Linked DNA regions of Luteolibacter yonseiensis. The protein of the gene in region 1 interacts with the protein of each later gene in a pairwise test. Links are inferred from orthologs where the notes say so. Each region holds a gene or a part of one and is shown on either strand. Other genes may lie near its edges.

Evidence for each region.
Region 2: the proteins of JIN84_RS02325 (region 1) and JIN84_RS17085 interact in binary tests that used the Escherichia coli proteins (3 or more experiments, as listed by UniProt). The link is inferred for Luteolibacter yonseiensis from one-to-one orthologs.

Annotation. Positions count from the first base shown.
Region 1 is NZ_JAENIK010000004.1:132,996-136,558, reverse strand. What follows is about bases 266-3,326. They hold JIN84_RS02325 (transglycosylase domain-containing protein), read right to left. Parts: upstream 2,942-3,326; coding sequence 590-2,941; downstream 266-589. Other genes in these bases: JIN84_RS02320 (S1C family serine protease), read left to right, coding at 3,032-3,326; JIN84_RS02330 (transglycosylase domain-containing protein), read right to left, coding at 266-435. In the rest of the region: more of JIN84_RS02330, read right to left, coding at 1-265; more of JIN84_RS02320, read left to right, coding at 3,327-3,563. UniProt on the Escherichia coli protein: Cell wall formation. Synthesis of cross-linked peptidoglycan from the lipid intermediates.
Region 2 is NZ_JAENIK010000012.1:327,420-330,364, reverse strand. It holds JIN84_RS17085 (peptidoglycan D,D-transpeptidase FtsI family protein), read right to left. Parts: upstream 2,572-2,945; coding sequence 430-2,571; downstream 1-429. Other genes in the region: JIN84_RS17080 (hypothetical protein), read right to left, coding at 2,615-2,945; obgE (GTPase ObgE), read right to left, coding at 1-3. UniProt on the Escherichia coli protein: Catalyzes cross-linking of the peptidoglycan cell wall. Responsible for the determination of the rod shape of the cell. Is probably required for lateral peptidoglycan synthesis and maintenance of the correct diameter during lateral and centripetal growth.

The DNA.
Region 1 (3,563 bases):
GTTCCGGGCGAGCTGCATGCTCACGGTGGACGCGCCTTGGGTGAAGTCCCAGTCCTTGAAGTTCCGGACGGTCGCACGCAACAGGCCGCGGACATCCACGCCGCTGTGCTCGAAGAAGCGGGCGTCCTCGCGCGCGCGCAGCGATTTGACGAGGAAATCCGGAATGTCCGAGCGTTTCACCAGCTTGCGGCCCGAGCCACCGGGAGCTGAGATTTCAACTCCCTTGCGATCATAAAAGGTCGTGCCCGCAGGCAGCTTTGCCACTTCCGCCATGTCGAAACGCATGGCCAGCATGAAATAGAAAAACGCGATGCCTGAAAAAACGGCGAGTCCCACAAGCGAGAGCTGGAACGCGATTTTCACCGGCAGGTGCGACCACTCCGGCAGCCAGCGTCTCCAGAATGCGGGACGTGATATCGGGTGCCAGGTGGACATGGGTGGGAGCGGGGTGTTGCTGGAGATGGCGGCAAATGCCAGGTCGTGCTCTATGGTCGTTTTTCCAATTTGGTCAACAGGGAGCGCGCGCCGTGCGCACGGTCATTTACCGTCGCTGGAATTTCACGCTGTATCAACTCCCACCTGTTCACTTTTATTCAACCGGAATGGCTCTGAGAGGGATGTCCTGATCCTCCTCCACCGGGATGGCCTTGAGAGGCTGGGCCTCCGGGACAGGCATTGCGGCGGGCACCGACACGGCGGACTCGTCCACCGGTTGCGCGCGTGCGGGATGGATGGGGCAGAGGTCGTTGTCCGGCAGGGCGATGTCCGCCGGAACCTGATCGGTATAATTCGTGTGGGCTTCGCGGCAGCCCGCGGTGGCGCGCTTTGAGGAAAGGTGGCAGAGTTCCATGTTCACGAGGTTGACCCTGCTGTTGAGCTTTCCGGCCTTGTAGCCGAGGCGGTCGGCGGTCTTCATGATATCCACCCAGATCGGCAGCGAGAGCGCGGAACCGTAGCCGCCTTGGATGGTTTTTTTCGGTGTGTCGAAGCCGACCCATACGCAGCAGGTGAGCGTGGAGGTGTAGCCGGTGAACCACGCGTCCTTGAAATCATTGGTCGTGCCGGTTTTGCCGCCGCAGGGTTTGTCGAAACCGAGGCGGCTGATGGATGCCGCCGTGCCGTGGGTGGCGACCTCGTTGAGAATGCGGGAGATGGACCACGCGGAGCCGGCCTTGGCGGCGGGATAGCTGAGCTGCGGACTGATGGGGTGGCCTTTTTCGTCCTTGCCCGGGTAGAGGATGTTGCCGTCGCGATCCTTGATCTCCGAAATCAGATAAGGGCGGTAGCGGATGCCATCGTTGGGAAAGATGGTGTAGGCGGAAGCGACCTCCCATGGCGTGGCTTCCCATGAACCGAGGAAGGAAACCGGCGAATCCGGCATGGGGGTGGCGAATCCGGCCATGCGGGCGACTTCCTGCACGCGATCGATTCCCGCGTAGTTTCCGACCCGCACGGACATCGTGTTGCGGGAGCGCACCAGCCCGGTGGAGATCGGCAGCATTCCGCCGAACTTGCCGTCCGAGTTGTGGGGCCTCCAGTTTCCGGCCCCTTTGATTTCTCCGGGCTGCAGGGGGCCGTCGCTGATGCTGGTGTTCGGCCGGAGACCCCGGTCGAAGGCGGCGAGATAAACAAAGGGTTTGAACAAGGAGCCGATCTGGCGGCTGGCCTGTGTCGCACGGTTGAAGTGTGACTCGTCCGCATCCCGCCCGCCGACGACGGCGAGCACCGCGCCGGTGCGGTTTTCAACCACGGCGGCGGCACCCTGGATGTACTCGGGTTCCTCACGCTTGCCGTCCGGCAGGGCTTTCCACGCGGTCCGCGTCTGGTGCTGATAGCCGGAATAGCGCTCCACCTCGCGGAGTTTTTTATCCAGCGCTTCCTCGCCCTTCCGCTGGATGCGGAGGTCGATGGTGGAGGTGATGGTCAGGCCGCCGAGTTCGATGTTCTCGTCCTCAAGGATGATTTCCAGTTCCCTGCGGATCTGCTCCAGCGCGTAGGACTCGTGGGTCTCACGGCGGCCCTTGGGCCGGACTTCGATGGGTTCGAGCTTCGCCTTGTCCGCCTCCGCCTGGGTGATCGCGCCGGCGGTGACCATGCGGCCCAGCGTCGTGTTGCGTTCGTTGATCGCGGCATCGATGGAACGGAATGGGTTGAACGCGTCCGGACCGCGGACGATTCCGGCGAGCAGGGCGGATTCCGAGAGAGTCAGTTCCGCCGGATGCTTTTCGAAATAGATCCGGGAGGCCTCGCCGATACCCTTGATCTGGCGGCCCCAGTTGATCTGGTTGATGTAGGCACCCAGGATGGCGTCTTTTTCCATGGCGGACTCAAGCCGCACCGCGAGGGCGATCTCCAGCAGCTTGCGATCGATCTGCCTGAGTGTCTGACCGCGCTTTTCGCCGGCCTTGAGCTGGAAAATGTCGGACGCGAGTTGCTGGGTGATGGTGGAAGCCCCCTCTTTTTTTCCCTGGATGTTCTTCAGGAGGGCGCGGCCGATGCCGATGGTGTCAAAGGCGCCGTGTTTGTAAAACCGCTCGTCTTCCCGCGCGAGAATGGCTTTGCGGAAATTTTCCGATACCTGGTCCAGAGGGACAAGGGAGCGTTTTTCCCCGTGGATGCGGCCGATTTCCTCTCCCTGCCGGTCGAGAATGATCGACCGTTCCGGCATGGCGTGGACTTTCGAAAGATCGTAACCCTGTGAGCGCAAGCCATAAACCACCGCGAGGAAACCCGCTCCATAAAGCCCCGCGACCACCGGGTATCCCACGACGCGGGCGAATAATTTCAGCGGCAAACCCAAGGGCCACGTCAGCAGGTTCAGCAGGTGGAACGGCCAGAAAAAGAGGAGGGATGCGGCGCTCGGAACGCGTGACGGGGCGCTGGCGGGCGCATCGGAACGGAAGCGGTTGGCGTCTGGCGGGTTGCGTTTTGGCATCTTCATGCAAATGATAAGCGATCCTCCGCCGCCGATCCACCCTTGTTATTTGAAAGACGAAACGTTTTCGCGGCGGCGATGTTCATTATGTAAATCATGAAAGTGAATCCCCTCTTTCCGCTCACCTGCCTCTCCCTGTGGCTGGCCGCCGGAACTCCGCCCGCTCAGGCCAGCGAGCCTGTGAAAACGCTGTCGGACCTTCAGAAACTGGAGTCCAAGGTGGAGACGGTCAGCCAGAAAGTGATGCCCGCCACCGTGGCGTTGCTGTCGGACAAAACCGGCTCATCCGGGTCCGGCGTGATCACCACGGCGGATGGTCTCATCCTTACTGCCGCCCACGTCGTGCAAGGCGCGGAGGAACTCGTCGTGGTATTCTCGGACGGCAAGGAAGTTCCGGGGAAAGTCCTCGGTGCGAATTACTCGAAGGACATCGCCATGGTGCAGATCCAGGGCAAGGGGCCGTGGCCCTTCGCCGCCATGGGAAATTCCAGGCCTCTGGCCGCCGGAGACTGGGTGCTCGCTCTCGGGCATTCGGCCGGTTTCGACGCCGCCCGGACGCCGCCTGTGCGTTTCGGCCACGTGGTTTCCAAAGGTCCGGGAAATTTTCTCACCACCGACTGCACGCTCA
Region 2 (2,945 bases), on another replicon or contig:
CATGGGAGCACCCTTGCCAGCACCGGGCACGCTGGTCAACGGGAATGGTGTCCGGCCCGTATTTTACCCGGCTCCGGAATACGGGGACGGACCTTCCGAGCCCCTCGGATGCCTCGTCCGGCATCGATTCCATGAGTTTTAATGGTCCCGGGGTCCGGGAATGACGGATGGCTCTTGGGCGAAGTCCGCCGGTTTGATCAAAGGATGATCCAAAAACGCCCGTCTTCATGAATCGAATGAATGCGAAATCACCTTAGATTGCCGGGACCGGCCTAACAAGTGCTGGTCATTCAACCGGACATCGCCCTGTGAATGGTCCTGGTTTTTGTTGGATTGGTTGCTGAAAAAAGCCCGGCGGACTCGTCATCCGCCGGGCCATTTCGGAGTGAGCGATGAGCATCCGGCGCGCCCGATTCCGTATGGCTTTTCTTACGGTTCCTCGATTCCGCCTTCGATGACCTCGTCATCCCCCACCGGAAGCGCGCGTATGGCGGAGGGTTGTTCCGGCAGTTCCGTGACCTTCGGTCCATCAAGCAGGTCTTCCGGCTCATCCATCGGCTCCACCGCTTTCGGCTCTTCCACGGGAAGGGCCTTGAGGGGAGTGGTCGCAGGTTGTGCGGGCAACGTGACGCCTTCCGGAGCGTCAGGATTTTCCGGGTCGATGGCGGAAGCGCCTTCACCTGTCTCCGTGGTTTCCTCCACGACGATCAGGGCCTTTTTCGGCGGAGCGATGATGTCCTTGATGTCGTCCTTGATGCCTTCGAAAAACTCCTTCACCATCGGCGCCGCCATGCGTCCGCCCGAGACGACCTCACCAGGGCGTCCTTCGTAAAGAACCGCGAAGGAATAACGCGGATTGTCCGCCGGGAGGAAACCGGCGAACCATGCCAGACGTTGGTCAAGCGAAGGCTTCCATTGGGCGGTCCCGGTTTTCCCGCAAAGGGTGGTGTAGCTGAGGGCGGCGCTCCGACCGGTGCCGCCGGGGCCATTGACGACATCGCTCATGCCCTGGCGGACGATTTCCATGGCTTTCGAGTCCGCACCGATATAATCCTTCCGCTCGGGCAGGGATGCTTGGATCACCCGCCCGCGGGCGTCCTGCGTTTGGCGGATGAGCTGGAGCTTGGGCAGGATTTCACCATTCCCGATTCCGGCCATGGCCTGGGCGACCTGCAGCGGCGATGCGAGAAGACTGCCTTGGCCGATGGCGAGGTTGGCTGTATCGCCGTCCAAGATGCGGCGTTTTTCGTTCTTCAGCATCCACGCATCATCCGGCACAAGGCCGGGAGTCTCGCCGATGAGCGGAAGCCCGGTCCTCTGGCCCATGCCGAGCCGGCGGGAAAGGCCCAGGAAAGGAGTGGGCCCCACATCGATGCCCACCTGATAGAACCAGGTGTTGCAGGACCGGGCGAGCGCGCGCTTCACATTGATCGAGCCTTCCGGTGTTTTGGACCAGTTTTTCATCTCCGTCCGTCCGATGAAGAGGGATGCCGGACTGTAAATGGTGGTATCCTCGTTGATGGTGCCGTTGTTCAGCGCCGCGATCGCGACGATCGGCTTGAAGGACGACGCCGGCGGGTAGGCGGACTGGAACGCACGGCCGAAAAGCGGTTGGGCCGGATCGTTCTCGAGCACCTTGAAATCCTCGTCATTGATCCGCGGGATGAAATTGTTTAGGTTGAACGACGGTCGGGAAGCCATCACCAGCACCTCGCCGGTGATCACATCGAGAACGACGAAGGCACCGCGGCGGCATCCTTCCCGCAGTGTTTTTTCCGCGAGTTTCTGCCACTTCAGGTCCAGCGTGGTGACGACCGTGCCGCCGGGCCTGGGGCGCTTGACCTGTTCTTCCAGCAATTTGTTACCGTTCTCGTCGAAAAGCAGGCGCTTCATCCCCGGCTCACCGGTCAGCTGGGCATCGTAGAGTTTCTCCAGCCCGGCCCGCCCTTCCGTCTCCTCCCAGAGAGGTTCGTTGAAATTGATGGGGCCCGTGGGCAGTTTTCCAACGCCACCCGAATAGCCGATGATGTGGGACGCCAGCTCACCTTCCGGATAGAAACGAACGTAGATCGGTTGCAGGATGAGGCCCGCGCTGAGTTTCCCCTCGATCTTCCGCGCCTCCTTGTCATCGATCTGGCCGCTGACCATCAGTGGCAGCCAACGGCGGTTGACGTAGTGGTCGTAGATTTCATCGTCGGACTTCACTGTCGCGGTCTTGACCAACGGTTGGAGTGAATCCAGACGGGTCCGGGCCCAGTTGACGACGAAGTCCCGGTCCGCATTCTCAAACTGCTTGAACTGGAGCGCGACCTGATAAGCCACGCGGTTCTGGGCGATGGGAGCACCTTCCCGATCCACGATCTGCCCGCGTGGTGCGGGGATTTTCAAGGTAATGGTCCGGGCGTCCTTGCGCGTCATGATCGCACCGTCCGACGCGGAGCGGGTGGCGGGCGGTTCCAGCGGAACGGAATTCGCAGCGACCTCGGAAAGACGTGGTTCTTGGGCGCAGACCGGCAATGCCGCGAGACACGAGATCAGGGAGAGCCGGCGAAGGGACTTCGTTTTCACCATGGGGATCAGGGAGACTAATGGCGATTTTGCGGCAAGGCAACGCTCAATCCCAGCCCGCCTCCTCCCAATCCGCCGGAGATTTCCCGATGCTGTTCACGATCTCGGTGGGAACGAAAATGAACTCGTCCTGCCGTTTCTGTGATGGATCCATGCGGAAAACGACCGTCTTCCGCTCGCTCCGGGCGGAGGACCGCACGGTGAGGTCCACGGAAATTTCCAGCGCCCCATCCTCGCGCGGTTTCACGACAAGCAGGCCGGGAATCTGATAAACCGCCCGGGTTGGCCCCGTGGAGCCCTTCACCCTCTTGAAATCCTCCCTCTTCCCGAGATGGGCCGCGGGATACCACTCATCCCGTTTGGTTTTCGAGGTTCTC